3 regions of the Paenibacillus xylanilyticus genome follow, and region 3 is predicted to be linked to each of the others. Evidence: a T-box and tRNA genes for the amino acid it is inferred to sense, from the RefSeq annotation. Region 3 holds a T-box; the other regions hold tRNA genes.
What was found. A T-box is a leader RNA that pairs with one kind of tRNA and senses whether it is charged. The one in region 3 lies ahead of ileS (isoleucine--tRNA ligase), so its partner is inferred to be a tRNA-Ile.
Positions count from the first base shown of each region.

Region 1: it has a tRNA-Ile gene. The T-box ahead of ileS (isoleucine--tRNA ligase) is inferred to sense a tRNA for this amino acid. The anticodon was not compared.
Region 2: it has a tRNA-Ile gene. The T-box ahead of ileS (isoleucine--tRNA ligase) is inferred to sense a tRNA for this amino acid. The anticodon was not compared.

Region 1 covers NZ_CP044310.1:304,990-309,248, reverse strand. Annotated here, with positions in the region: gene iolD (3D-(3,5/4)-trihydroxycyclohexane-1,2-dione acylhydrolase (decyclizing)) at 1-769, opposite strand, end outside; tRNA gene F4V51_RS01435 (tRNA-Gly) at 1,087-1,157, opposite strand; tRNA gene F4V51_RS01430 (tRNA-Pro) at 1,169-1,242, opposite strand; tRNA gene F4V51_RS01425 (tRNA-Leu) at 1,251-1,329, opposite strand; tRNA gene F4V51_RS01420 (tRNA-Arg) at 1,345-1,421, opposite strand; tRNA gene F4V51_RS01415 (tRNA-Gly) at 1,430-1,504, opposite strand; tRNA gene F4V51_RS01410 (tRNA-Leu) at 1,515-1,595, opposite strand; tRNA gene F4V51_RS01405 (tRNA-Lys) at 1,607-1,679, opposite strand; tRNA gene F4V51_RS01400 (tRNA-Tyr) at 1,688-1,773, opposite strand; tRNA gene F4V51_RS01395 (tRNA-Phe) at 1,786-1,858, opposite strand; tRNA gene F4V51_RS01390 (tRNA-Asp) at 1,992-2,069, opposite strand; tRNA gene F4V51_RS01385 (tRNA-Thr) at 2,079-2,154, opposite strand; tRNA gene F4V51_RS01380 (tRNA-Val) at 2,160-2,235, opposite strand; tRNA gene F4V51_RS01375 (tRNA-Glu) at 2,243-2,314, opposite strand; tRNA gene F4V51_RS01370 (tRNA-Asn) at 2,319-2,394, opposite strand; tRNA gene F4V51_RS01365 (tRNA-Ala) at 2,396-2,471, opposite strand; tRNA gene F4V51_RS01360 (tRNA-Ile) at 2,560-2,636, opposite strand; rRNA gene rrf (5S ribosomal RNA) at 2,676-2,792, opposite strand; rRNA gene F4V51_RS01350 (23S ribosomal RNA) at 2,868-4,259, opposite strand, start outside.
Region 2 covers NZ_CP044310.1:340,296-344,554, reverse strand. Annotated here, with positions in the region: gene F4V51_RS01695 (short chain dehydrogenase) at 1-22, opposite strand, end outside; tRNA gene F4V51_RS01690 (tRNA-Gly) at 171-241, opposite strand; tRNA gene F4V51_RS01685 (tRNA-Pro) at 255-328, opposite strand; tRNA gene F4V51_RS01680 (tRNA-Arg) at 345-421, opposite strand; tRNA gene F4V51_RS01675 (tRNA-Gly) at 431-505, opposite strand; tRNA gene F4V51_RS01670 (tRNA-Leu) at 514-601, opposite strand; tRNA gene F4V51_RS01665 (tRNA-Lys) at 612-687, opposite strand; tRNA gene F4V51_RS01660 (tRNA-Gln) at 697-771, opposite strand; tRNA gene F4V51_RS01655 (tRNA-His) at 781-856, opposite strand; tRNA gene F4V51_RS01650 (tRNA-Thr) at 943-1,018, opposite strand; tRNA gene F4V51_RS01645 (tRNA-Asp) at 1,047-1,124, opposite strand; tRNA gene F4V51_RS01640 (tRNA-Met) at 1,152-1,225, opposite strand; tRNA gene F4V51_RS01635 (tRNA-Val) at 1,243-1,318, opposite strand; tRNA gene F4V51_RS01630 (tRNA-Glu) at 1,326-1,397, opposite strand; tRNA gene F4V51_RS01625 (tRNA-Ser) at 1,414-1,505, opposite strand; tRNA gene F4V51_RS01620 (tRNA-Asn) at 1,509-1,584, opposite strand; tRNA gene F4V51_RS01615 (tRNA-Ala) at 1,586-1,661, opposite strand; tRNA gene F4V51_RS01610 (tRNA-Ile) at 1,750-1,826, opposite strand; rRNA gene rrf (5S ribosomal RNA) at 1,884-2,000, opposite strand; rRNA gene F4V51_RS01600 (23S ribosomal RNA) at 2,076-4,259, opposite strand, start outside.
Region 3 covers NZ_CP044310.1:4,594,883-4,599,141, forward strand. Annotated here, with positions in the region: gene ileS (isoleucine--tRNA ligase) at 1-1,852, opposite strand, end outside; T-box leader at 1,930-2,219, opposite strand; gene F4V51_RS20450 (DivIVA domain-containing protein) at 2,278-2,787, opposite strand; gene F4V51_RS20455 (YlmH family RNA-binding protein) at 3,033-3,815, opposite strand; gene F4V51_RS20460 (YggT family protein) at 3,835-4,098, opposite strand; gene F4V51_RS20465 (cell division protein SepF) at 4,106-4,259, opposite strand, start outside.

The DNA of each region.
Region 1 (4,259 bases), 2.2 Mb from region 3:
CAAATGCCTCGGCGAAGGCAGCAAGCTGAACAGACGCCTCGGAATACAACACACCGCCGCCAGCAACCAGCAGCGGCTTCCTTCCGCGGGCCAGCTGTTCCGCGGCCCGTTCAATGGCTGCCTGGACCGGAGGCCGGCGGTCCAGGTAATGCACCTTGCGGGCGAAGAACGCTTCCGGATAATCGTACGCCTCTGCCTGCACATCCTGCGGCAGTGCCAGCGTGACCGCTCCCGTCTCCGCTGGATCCGTGAGAACACGCATCGCCTGTGTTACAGCAATCATTAACTGTTCAGGTCGTACAATGCGATCCCAATACTTGCTGACCGCTTTAAATGGGTCTGTAGCCGAGATGGTATAATCACTGCTCACTTCGAGCTGTTGCAGAACCGGATCCGGTTCACGTGTGGCAAAGTTATCTCCAGGAAGCAGAAGCACAGGAATCCGGTTCACGGTCGCTGTTGCAGCTGCGGTAATCATATTCAACGCACCTGGGCCGATCGATGTGGTACACGCGTATATTTGCCTGCGATTCTTCTGCTTGGCATAAGCGGCTGCAGTGTGTACCATACCCTGTTCATTTTTGCCTTGCATGTACGTCAGACTTCCTGGGCTGCGTTCCAGTGCCTCTCCTATTCCTGTAACATTACCGTGTCCGAAAATACCGATAACACCCTTCACGAATTTGGTCTCCACACCATCTACGGAAATATACTGCTGGTCCAGATAGCGGAGCAGTGCCTGGGCCATGGTCAGCCGGATCGTTGTCATGGATTTCGTCTCCTTTCCCTTCGCGGGTAAAGCGCTTAATCTACGTTAAGTTTAAGCGCCTTACCCATAAAGGTTAAGCGCTTAATTGGTATAGTATTACATCATGGCTAAATAGGCAAGATATTTTTGTAAGCGTTTTATTAAAAACTGAAGCCTAATCTGATCGATACGCTTCCAACCAACATATCACAACAGGATGAATTGTATTTGTTCAAGTTCAATAGGATGTGATTCCAGTGAGCATGTCGTCTTGTGAAAACTCTAAAAGCACAAAAAAAGAGATGATCATGATCATCTCTTTTTTCTCTATATCAGTAAGCGGGTGATGGGAATCGAACCCACGCTATTAGCTTGGAAGGCTAAAGTTCTACCATTGAACTACACCCGCGTAAAATAATATCGGGATGACACGATTTGAACATGCGACCCCCTGGTCCCAAACCAGGTGCTCTACCAAGCTGAGCTACATCCCGTTATGTTATACCGGCGAGAGGACTCGAACCTCCACGGTTTCCCACTCGATTTTGAGTCGAGCGCGTCTGCCATTCCGCCACGCCGGCATATGAAGTTATAAATGGCGCGCCCTGAGAGATTCGAACTCCCGGCCTTTTGATTCGTAGTCAAACGCTCTATCCAGCTGAGCTAAGGGCGCAAAATAATTGGAGCGGACGACGGGAATCGAACCCGCGACCCTCGCCTTGGCAAGGCGATGCTCTACCGCTGAGCCACGTCCGCGTATAAGGGATGCGCGTGGAGGGACTTGAACCCCCACGTCAAAGACGCTAGATCCTAAGTCTAGTGCGTCTGCCAATTCCGCCACACGCGCATATATAAAAGTGAGTCATGAAGGGCTCGAACCTTCGACACCCTGATTAAAAGTCAGGTGCTCTACCAACTGAGCTAATGACTCATAAAAACTGGTGGAGGATGATGGATTCGAACCACCGAACCCGTACGGGAGCAGATTTACAGTCTGATGCGTTTGGCCACTTCGCTAATCCTCCAGGATTAAAAGGTGGCTCGGGACGGAATCGAACCGCCGACACGAGGATTTTCAGTCCTCTGCTCTACCGACTGAGCTACCGAGCCTTATTCAATTTTAGATTAATGGCGGAACCGACGGGATACTCTCACTTCGTTCGAGACTGCGAAGCTGATGCTCTCGAAGTGTATGCTCCGACGAACCCAAAAACGGATTCTCATCCCTGAAGCAAAATAAAGATGGCGGAACCGACGGGATTCGAACCCGCGATCTCCTGCGTGACAGGCAGGCATGTTAGGCCAACTACACCACGGTTCCAGGCATTAATGGTGCCGGCGAGAGGACTTGAACCCCCAACCTACTGATTACAAGTCAGTTGCTCTACCAGTTGAGCTACACCGGCATATATGGTGGAGGCTGAGGGGCTCGAACCCCCGACCCTCTGCTTGTAAGGCAGATGCTCTCCCAGCTGAGCTAAGCCTCCATATCTATGACCCGTAGGGGATTCGAACCCCTGTTACCTCCGTGAAAGGGAGGTGTCTTAACCCCTTGACCAACGGGCCTTAATGGCTCCCCGAACAGGACTCGAACCTGTGACAACTCGATTAACAGTCGAGTGCTCTACCAACTGAGCTATCAGGGAATGGTGGAGCCAAGCGGGATCGAACCGCTGACCTCCTGCTTGCAAGGCAGGCGCTCTCCCAGCTGAGCTATGGCCCCATGTTTGTTTACCCCACAAAGTGAAGTATAGCTTCGAGGTTTATTCCGATTACTTTCCGGGGACCCCGTGAATTTCATAAAACTTGTATGGTGGGCCCTGGTGGACTCGAACCACCGACCTCACCCTTATCAGAGGTGCGCTCTAACCAACTGAGCTAAGGGCCCTTATCAAAAACTCGAAAAAAAATACCCCAGTGGGGTCTCGCTTGGCAGCGTCCTACTCTCCCAGGACCCTTCGGTCCAAGTACCATCGGCGCTAGAGGGCTTAACGGTCGTGTTCGGGATGGGTACGTGTGGAACCCCTCCGCCATCGCCACCAAACGATGCTGCTATACACTCAGAGATCATTCTCTGAAAACTAGATCCGAAACGAAACTTGCGACTAAAACCTGCAATTTGGATAAGCCCTCGACCGATTAGTACTGGTCAGCTCCATGCATTACTGCACTTCCACCCCCAGCCTATCTACCTCGTCGTCTTCAAGGGGTCTTACATACTGGGAAATCTCATCTTGAGGGGGGCTTCACGCTTAGATGCTTTCAGCGCTTATCCCGTCCGTACATAGCTACCCAGCGGTGCTCCTGGCGGAACAACTGGTACACCAGCGGTACGTCCATCCCGGTCCTCTCGTACTAAGGACAGCTCCTCTCAAATTTCCTACGCCCACGACAGATAGGGACCGAACTGTCTCACGACGTTCTGAACCCAGCTCGCGTACCGCTTTAATGGGCGAACAGCCCAACCCTTGGGACCTACTTCAGCCCCAGGATGCGATGAGCCGACATCGAGGTGCCAAACCTCCCCGTCGATGTGGACTCTTGGGGGAGATAAGCCTGTTATCCCCAGGGTAGCTTTTATCCGTTGAGCGATGGCCCTTCCATGCGGTACCACCGGATCACTAAGCCCGACTTTCGTCCCTGCTCGACTTGTAGGTCTCGCAGTCAAGCTCCCTTATGCCTTTGCACTCTTCGAATGATTTCCAACCATTCTGAGGGAACCTTTGGGCGCCTCCGTTACTCTTTAGGAGGCGACCGCCCCAGTCAAACTGCCCACCTGACACTGTCCCCGTACCCGCTAAGGGCACCAGGTTAGAACCTAGATACGATCAGGGTGGTATCCCAACGGTGCCTCCACACAAGCTGGCGCTCATGCTTCAAAGGCTCCCACCTATCCTGTACAGATCGTACCCAAATTCAATATCAAGCTGCAGTAAAGCTCCATGGGGTCTTTCCGTCTTGTCGCGGGTAACCTGCATCTTCACAGGTATTAAAATTTCACCGGATCTCTCGTTGAGACAGCGCCCAAGTCGTTACGCCATTCGTGCGGGTCAGAATTTACCTGACAAGGAATTTCGCTACCTTAGGACCGTTATAGTTACGGCCGCCGTTTACTGGGGCTTCGGTTCACAGCTTCGGATTACTCCTAACCGCTCCCCTTAACCTTCCAGCACCGGGCAGGCGTCAGCCCGTATACTTCGCCTTACGGCTTCGCACAGACCTGTGTTTTTGCTAAACAGTCGCTTGGGCCTTTTCACTGCGGCCCCCTCGTGCTATTCACACTACCGGGGCACCCCTTCTCCCGAAGTTACGGGGTCATTTTGCCGAGTTCCTTAACGAGAGTTCTTCCGCGCGCCTTAGAATTCTCTTCTCGCCTACCTGTGTCGGTTTGCGGTACGGGCACCTTCATCTGGCTAGAGGCTTTTCTTGGCAGTGTGAGATCATGACCTTCGCTACTGTAATTTTCACTCCCCATCACAGCTCAGCCTTAGATGTGCGGATTTGCCTACAC
Region 2 (4,259 bases), 2.2 Mb from region 3:
AGTCCGAACCATTTTCACCCATAATATGCCTCTATCTACCTATTTAAACAAAATCATTCGGCAAGAGCAAGTTACTATACTCTGAGCTGTTCATATAAGATGAGGTACATATGAGATTATAAATACAAAAATAAAAAAAACCTCCTGCACAAGGCAAGAGGCTTACTGTAAGCGGGTGATGGGAATCGAACCCACGCTATTAGCTTGGAAGGCTAAAGTTCTACCATTGAACTACACCCGCATAATCATAAAAATCGGGATGACACGATTTGAACATGCGACCCCCTGGTCCCAAACCAGGTGCTCTACCAAGCTGAGCTACATCCCGATATTAATGGAAATAATGGCGCGCCCTGAGAGATTCGAACTCCCGGCCTTTTGATTCGTAGTCAAACGCTCTATCCAGCTGAGCTAAGGGCGCATATATTATTGGAGCGGACGACGGGAATCGAACCCGCGACCCTCGCCTTGGCAAGGCGATGCTCTACCGCTGAGCCACGTCCGCAGAATATATGGTGCGGTCGAGAGGACTCGAACCTCCACGGGGGGTTAGCCCACACGGACCTGAACCGTGCGCGTCTGCCAATTCCGCCACGACCGCAAAATATAAATGGTGAGTCATGAAGGGCTCGAACCTTCGACACCCTGATTAAAAGTCAGGTGCTCTACCAACTGAGCTAATGACTCTTAATAAAATGGCTGGGGATATAGGATTTGAACCTATGCATGACGGAGTCAAAGTCCGTTGCCTTACCGCTTGGCTAATCCCCAATAAAATCATGGGGCGATCGAGGGGAATTGAACCCCCGAATGCCGGATCCACAAACCGGTGCGTTAACCACTTCGCCACGATCGCCATAATTCAACCTGAGAGTATCTCAGTATTCCCATCCTTGTCTATAATATACATTCTATTATAGATTAAGATGTGAAGGTATTAAATGGTGCCGGCGAGAGGACTTGAACCCCCAACCTACTGATTACAAGTCAGTTGCTCTACCAGTTGAGCTACACCGGCACGGTGTAAAGTGTGGAATTTATTAAAATGGCGGAACCGACGGGATTCGAACCCGCGATCTCCTGCGTGACAGGCAGGCATGTTAGGCCAACTACACCACGGTTCCAGATCACTTTCTGTTAGGAAAGTATAATTGCGGGGGCAGGATTTGAACCTGCGGCCTTCGGGTTATGAGCCCGACGAGCTACCGGGCTGCTCCACCCCGCGTCGTTATAAAAGTTATATGGTGGAGGCTGAGGGGCTCGAACCCCCGACCCTCTGCTTGTAAGGCAGATGCTCTCCCAGCTGAGCTAAGCCTCCATATCTATGACCCGTAGGGGATTCGAACCCCTGTTACCTCCGTGAAAGGGAGGTGTCTTAACCCCTTGACCAACGGGCCTTACTAAAAAATCTTCTGGCGGAGAGAGAGGGATTCGAACCCTCGAGACGCTTGTGGCGCCTACACGATTTCCAATCGTGCTCCTTCGGCCAACTCGGACACCTCTCCATATGGCTCCCCGAACAGGACTCGAACCTGTGACAACTCGATTAACAGTCGAGTGCTCTACCAACTGAGCTATCAGGGAATGGTGGAGCCAAGCGGGATCGAACCGCTGACCTCCTGCTTGCAAGGCAGGCGCTCTCCCAGCTGAGCTATGGCCCCATGTTTGTTTACCTCACAAAGTGAAGTATAGCTTCGAGGTTTATTCCGATTACTTTCCGGGGACCCCGTGAATTTCATAAAACTTGTATGGTGGGCCCTGGTGGACTCGAACCACCGACCTCACCCTTATCAGAGGTGCGCTCTAACCAACTGAGCTAAGGGCCCGTATATAAATCCCTTTTCCTTTACGAGGGGGGCAAAAAAAATACCCCAAAGGGAATCGCTTGGCAGCGTCCTACTCTCCCAGGACCCTTCGGTCCAAGTACCATCGGCGCTAGAGGGCTTAACGGTCGTGTTCGGGATGGGTACGTGTGGAACCCCTCCGCCATCGCCACCAAACGATGCTACTATACACTCAGAGATCATTCTCTGAAAACTAGATCCGAAACGAAACTTGCGACTAGAACCTGCGATTTGGATAAGCCCTCGACCGATTAGTACTGGTCAGCTCCATGCATTACTGCACTTCCACCCCCAGCCTATCTACCTCGTCGTCTTCAAGGGGTCTTACATACTGGGAAATCTCATCTTGAGGGGGGCTTCACGCTTAGATGCTTTCAGCGCTTATCCCGTCCGTACATAGCTACCCAGCGGTGCTCCTGGCGGAACAACTGGTACACCAGCGGTACGTCCATCCCGGTCCTCTCGTACTAAGGACAGCTCCTCTCAAATTTCCTACGCCCACGACAGATAGGGACCGAACTGTCTCACGACGTTCTGAACCCAGCTCGCGTACCGCTTTAATGGGCGAACAGCCCAACCCTTGGGACCTACTTCAGCCCCAGGATGCGATGAGCCGACATCGAGGTGCCAAACCTCCCCGTCGATGTGGACTCTTGGGGGAGATAAGCCTGTTATCCCCAGGGTAGCTTTTATCCGTTGAGCGATGGCCCTTCCATGCGGTACCACCGGATCACTAAGCCCGACTTTCGTCCCTGCTCGACTTGTAGGTCTCGCAGTCAAGCTCCCTTATGCCTTTGCACTCTTCGAATGATTTCCAACCATTCTGAGGGAACCTTTGGGCGCCTCCGTTACTCTTTAGGAGGCGACCGCCCCAGTCAAACTGCCCACCTGACACTGTCCCCGTACCCGCTAAGGGCACCAGGTTAGAACCTAGATACGATCAGGGTGGTATCCCAACGGTGCCTCCACACAAGCTGGCGCTCATGCTTCAAAGGCTCCCACCTATCCTGTACAGATCGTACCCAAATTCAATATCAAGCTGCAGTAAAGCTCCATGGGGTCTTTCCGTCTTGTCGCGGGTAACCTGCATCTTCACAGGTATTAAAATTTCACCGGATCTCTCGTTGAGACAGCGCCCAAGTCGTTACGCCATTCGTGCGGGTCAGAATTTACCTGACAAGGAATTTCGCTACCTTAGGACCGTTATAGTTACGGCCGCCGTTTACTGGGGCTTCGGTTCACAGCTTCGGATTGCTCCTAACCGCTCCCCTTAACCTTCCAGCACCGGGCAGGCGTCAGCCCGTATACTTCGCCTTACGGCTTCGCACAGACCTGTGTTTTTGCTAAACAGTCGCTTGGGCCTTTTCACTGCGGCCCCCTCGTGCTATTCACACTACCGGGGCACCCCTTCTCCCGAAGTTACGGGGTCATTTTGCCGAGTTCCTTAACGAGAGTTCTTCCGCGCGCCTTAGAATTCTCTTCTCGCCTACCTGTGTCGGTTTGCGGTACGGGCACCTTCATCTGGCTAGAGGCTTTTCTTGGCAGTGTGAGATCATGACCTTCGCTACTGTAATTTTCACTCCCCATCACAGCTCAGCCTTACGATGTGCGGATTTGCCTACACATCAGCCTCACTGCTTGGACAGACATCCATCAGTCTGCGTCACTACCCTACTGCGTCCCCCCATCGCTCGTAACGATTTACGGTGGTACAGGAATTTCGACCTGTTGTCCTTCGACTACGCCTTTCGGCCTCGCCTTAGGTCCCGACTTACCCTGAGCGGACGAGCCTTCCTCAGGAACCCTTAGGCTTTCGGCGGATCAGATTCTCACTGATCTTTTCGTTACTCATACCGGCATTCTCACTTGTATAATGTCCAGCGCTCCTTACGGTACACCTTCAACCCTTATACAACGCTCCCCTACCCCTGATCATAAGATCAAGCCATAGCTTCGGTGGTGTGTTTAGCCCCGTTACATTTTCGGCGCAGAGTCACTCGACCAGTGAGCTATTACGCACTCTTTCAATGGTGGCTGCTTCTAAGCCAACATCCTGGTTGTCTGTGCAACTCCACATCCTTTCCCACTTAACACACACTTGGGGACCTTAGCTGATGGTCTGGGCTGTTTCCCTTTTGACAATGGATCTTAGCACTCACTGTCTGACTCCCGGAAGTAAGTCTATGGCATTCGGAGTTTGACTGAGCTTGGTAACCCTTGCGGGCCCCGCACCCAATCAGTGCTCTACCTCCACGACTCTGTTTTCCGAGGCTAGCCCTAAAGCTATTTCGGGGAGAACCAGCTATCTCCGAGTTCGATTGGAATTTCTCCGCTACCCCCACCTCATCCCCGCACTTTTCAACGTGCGTGGGTTCGGGCCTCCAGTGCGTGTTACCGCACCTTCACCCTGGACAG
Region 3 (4,259 bases):
CCCAACGGAACGCATCTGTACCATATTCTTCAATGACTTCCCATGGATCAATAACATTGCCTTTGGATTTCGACATCTTCTGTCCGTTCTCATCCAATACGTGACCTGTTGCCATAACCGCCTTGTAAGGTGCTTTGCCAGTCAAAAGAGTAGATACAGCCAGCAAGCTGTAGAACCAGCCACGTGTTTGGTCAATCCCTTCGCAGATCATATCCGCAGGGTATTGCTGTTCAAATGTTTCTTTATTTTCAAACGGATAGTGCTGCTGGGCAAATGGCATGGAACCACTGTCAAACCAGACATCAATCACTTCCGGAGTACGTTTCATTTCATATTTGCCACAGGAGCTGAGTACTTTGACTTCGTCTACGTATGGTTTATGCAGTTCCAGGTTCTCTGGTACATCTCCAACGGCACGTGCACGCAGCTCAGCGATGCTGTGCGGAGCGAACTGTTCGCCAGTTTCTTCACATACCCAGATGTTCAGCGGTGTTCCCCAGTAGCGATCACGGCTGATGTTCCAATCCACCAAATCCTCCAGGAATTTTCCGAAACGTCCTTCACGAACGTGGCCTGGGTACCACTCCACTTCACTGTTGTTTGCAATCAGTTGATCCTTGATCGCTGTGGTTTGGATAAACCAGCTGTCCATTGCATAGTAGAGAAGCGGTGTATCACAACGCCAGCAGAATGGGTAGCTGTGCTCATATTTCTCTTTGCTAAACAGGCGGCCTTTCTCGGACAGACTTCTCACGATGTCAATATCGCAATCCTTAACGAAGCGTCCCGCAAAATCCGTAACCTGTGCCACAAATTTACCTTCAAGGTCCACCATGTTAACAAAGCTGATGCCATGCTCACGGCATACGCGGTAATCGTCCTCACCATGTGCTGGAGCCATGTGTACAATCCCTGTACCACTTGCATCCGTTACATAGCTCGCACCCAAAATGACGTTCGTTTTTTCAGCCTGCACGTAGTTGAATGGAGGATCATACGTTTTACCAACTAAATCAGAGCCTTTCAGTGCACCGATAACTTCATATTCGCCTTTCGAGTCCTTCATGACTTTTTCCACGAGATTAGTTGCCATGATATATACTTCTTCGCCCTGGCGTACACGAGAATAATCCATGTCCGGATTAACCGCGAGTGCAACGTGTGAAGGCAGTGTCCAAGGTGTAGTCGTCCAGGCAAGCACAAATTCGCCGCTGTCATCCAGCTTAAATTTGGCAGTGGCACTAAGGTCTTTGACATCCTTGTACCCTTGGGCAACTTCATGGGAACTCAGGGTAGTCTGACAAGATGGACAGTACGGACTCACCCGATGTCCGCGGTAGAGAAGTCCTTTTTCATGAATCGTAGCAAGGATATTCCATACACTCTCAATGTAATTGTTGTCCAGCGTGATGTACGGGTTATCCATATCTGTCCAGTACGCAATACCTTCTGTCAGATCACGCCATTGCTGTTCATATTCAAATACGCTCGCTTTACATTCGTTGATGAATTTTTCCACGCCGTAATCTTCGATCTCCCACTTATGGGAAATGCCGAGCTTCTTCTGTACACCAAGTTCGACAGGCAATCCATGTGTATCCCAGCCAGCTTTACGAACGACACGGTAACCTTTCATCGTATTGTAACGTCCTACAAAGTCCTTAATAACGCGTCCCAGCACGTGACCGATATGCGGCTTGCCGTTTGCCGTTGGCGGTCCTTCGTAAAACACGAAATTCGGTTTGCCTTCACGATTCTCGATTGATTTCTTAAACGTATTCTCAGTTTTCCACTTGTTTAGCATGCGTAGTTCTCTAGCGCGTGCTTTTTCTTTGACATCCACTCTTTGCATCATGATCTTCCTTTCAATAATTGGATTGTGGGCCGTCCACAATTCACATTTTTGGACACAAAAAAACCCCATCCCTGGAAAGGGACGAGGTTGTGCTCGCGTTACCACCCTAATTCTGTTCATCACAAACCATATCCAATCCAATGGGTATGCTTTGTCATTAACAGCACTTGTGCCCCGCTTCACTACAGCAGGGTGCCGATATAACGTTCGGCTTACGGTTTCGCTTACGCACGGCCATGCATCACCGCTTCAGCGTCACTTCTCCGGGGAGATATTCGGCTATAACTCATCCATTGGCTTGCACCAAACGCCAACTCTCTGAGGGATGAGATCATAACGTACTTGAACCCGTCATGGAATCATTATTCATTATGAATATAGTTATAGCCTCTTTAGAGTCAAAAGTCAACCGGGCAGGCAGACTAATAAATTTCCTTCATTTCCCGTTCACGATCACGGACTTCCTGTTCGCGACTCTCCAATGCTTCCCATCCATCCTGAGACAGCAGTTCGAGCTGTGCTTCAACAAGCGTACGGAAACGGGCCCGGTAGATCGAAGCCTGCTTCTTCAGTTCCTCCACTTCCAAAGCAATCTTGCGGGATTTCGCCAAGGACTCGTTCACGATCCGGTCAGCATTTTTCTCTGCTTCCTTCACAATGAGCTGTGCTTCCTTCTTCGCATTGTTCTTCACATCGTCGGCTGCTTCCTGCGCTATGATAATCGTTTTGCTGAGCGTTTCTTCAATTGTGGCAAAATGATCCAGTTTCTCCTGAACGGACAGCAACTGATTGCTCAGCTCTTTGTTCTCGCGAATGACGCCTTCGTAATCTTTGATGACTTGATCCAGGAATTCATTGACTTCATCCTCGTCATACCCGCGCAAGCGTCGGGAAAATTCCTTGTTATGTATGTCCAGCGGCGTTAATGGCATGCTGTCCACCTCCTGTTAAAGTTCCTTCCCGTTCCGAGAAGGTTTGCAGCACATGGGTATCACCCAAAGGGTCGTATGCAAGAAGTCATATAACAGCATGAACGACTTGCACTTGCAGAATCGACGTTCTGATTCCAATACAGTTATATCGACTTTGCACTTCAATGTATATCGGAAACAGCGAATGTTTTTTACACCTTTATCTTAAACATTTCGACAAGAAAACGGGTTTTCCTGCAATGCCGCTAAGCAAATTTGCCGATTTTTACACGACAACGTCCCTTTTTGGTCATCCCATCCTGTTCCAGCACCTTGAAACGGCCAAAACCTTGAATGGAGACCACGTCCCCGGCTTTCAGAGCTTTGGACGGATCTTCCTCGACTTTCCAATTTACCCGGCATCGGCCCGCTTTGATGGGAACTAGAACTTTACTGCGACTCAGTCGGTACACATCCGCACAAATTCCGTCCAGACGCAAGGATGCAACAGTGATATCCATCGTATCCAGTTTGCTCTCCGACCACTTCATCTCATGCAGAGGAAGCAGCTCTGTAAACACATGAACCCGATGAACCTGGTTCAATTGAAGCGATAAAAAAGCGCCGGTCTCCGCTGCCACCACGGTGTGGCATCCGTCATCCAGCACTTGGATATCTCCGATCTTGCCGCGTTTCAGTCCAAGCCCGAGCAAGGCTCCCATGTAGTCCCCGTGCTCCAGCTCTGTAATTTTCTGATCATCTGACGTAATGCTAAGCACCTGCATACCCATATCTTCATCAGCGAGATACCGATAATCTGGTGCAATCAGCGCACGTTTGCGTTCAGCTGCCTCGTAGCCTCCGTCCAGACGAATCTGGACGTCATTGCGACGATTGACAAGCGTTTGCAATATAAAGGCCTGTCTTGGGTCAAGAAAGTCCGTTAGCTTCATATCATGAAGCTTGCCAGCGCGTTCCACCCAATCCGAGGCTTTATCCACGAAGTCACGCTCATCATGGCTAAAATGTTCGTAAATTTCACCACTCATCTATGTTCACCCTACCCTATCAGAAGTAGCTGATGATCGAGAGCAAACCTGATCTCGCCAGTTGAAGAGTAATTAACGCAACGATTGGTGAGATGTCCAGCATACCGAACAAAGGCGGAATGAAACGTCTGAAAGGACTCAGATAGGGTTCCACCAATTTGGCAAGCCACTCACCAATGACGCTCTCCCGCGCGTTCGGAAGCCACGACATCAATACATATCCAATAATCATGTAGAAATAAATCTCAAACAGGTAAAACACGACGACTTGAAGTTGATACAAAAGCGGCTCACCTCATTCTGTTGTAATCTTGCTCGCTGTCAGCCAGTATTTCCGTAATTGCGCCTTGAATTTCAACGGTATCCGGCGTACAGAGAAAAATGTTGCCGCCAATTTTAGAAATGCCCCCGCCCAGTGCGTAAACGGTCCCACTCAAAAAATCA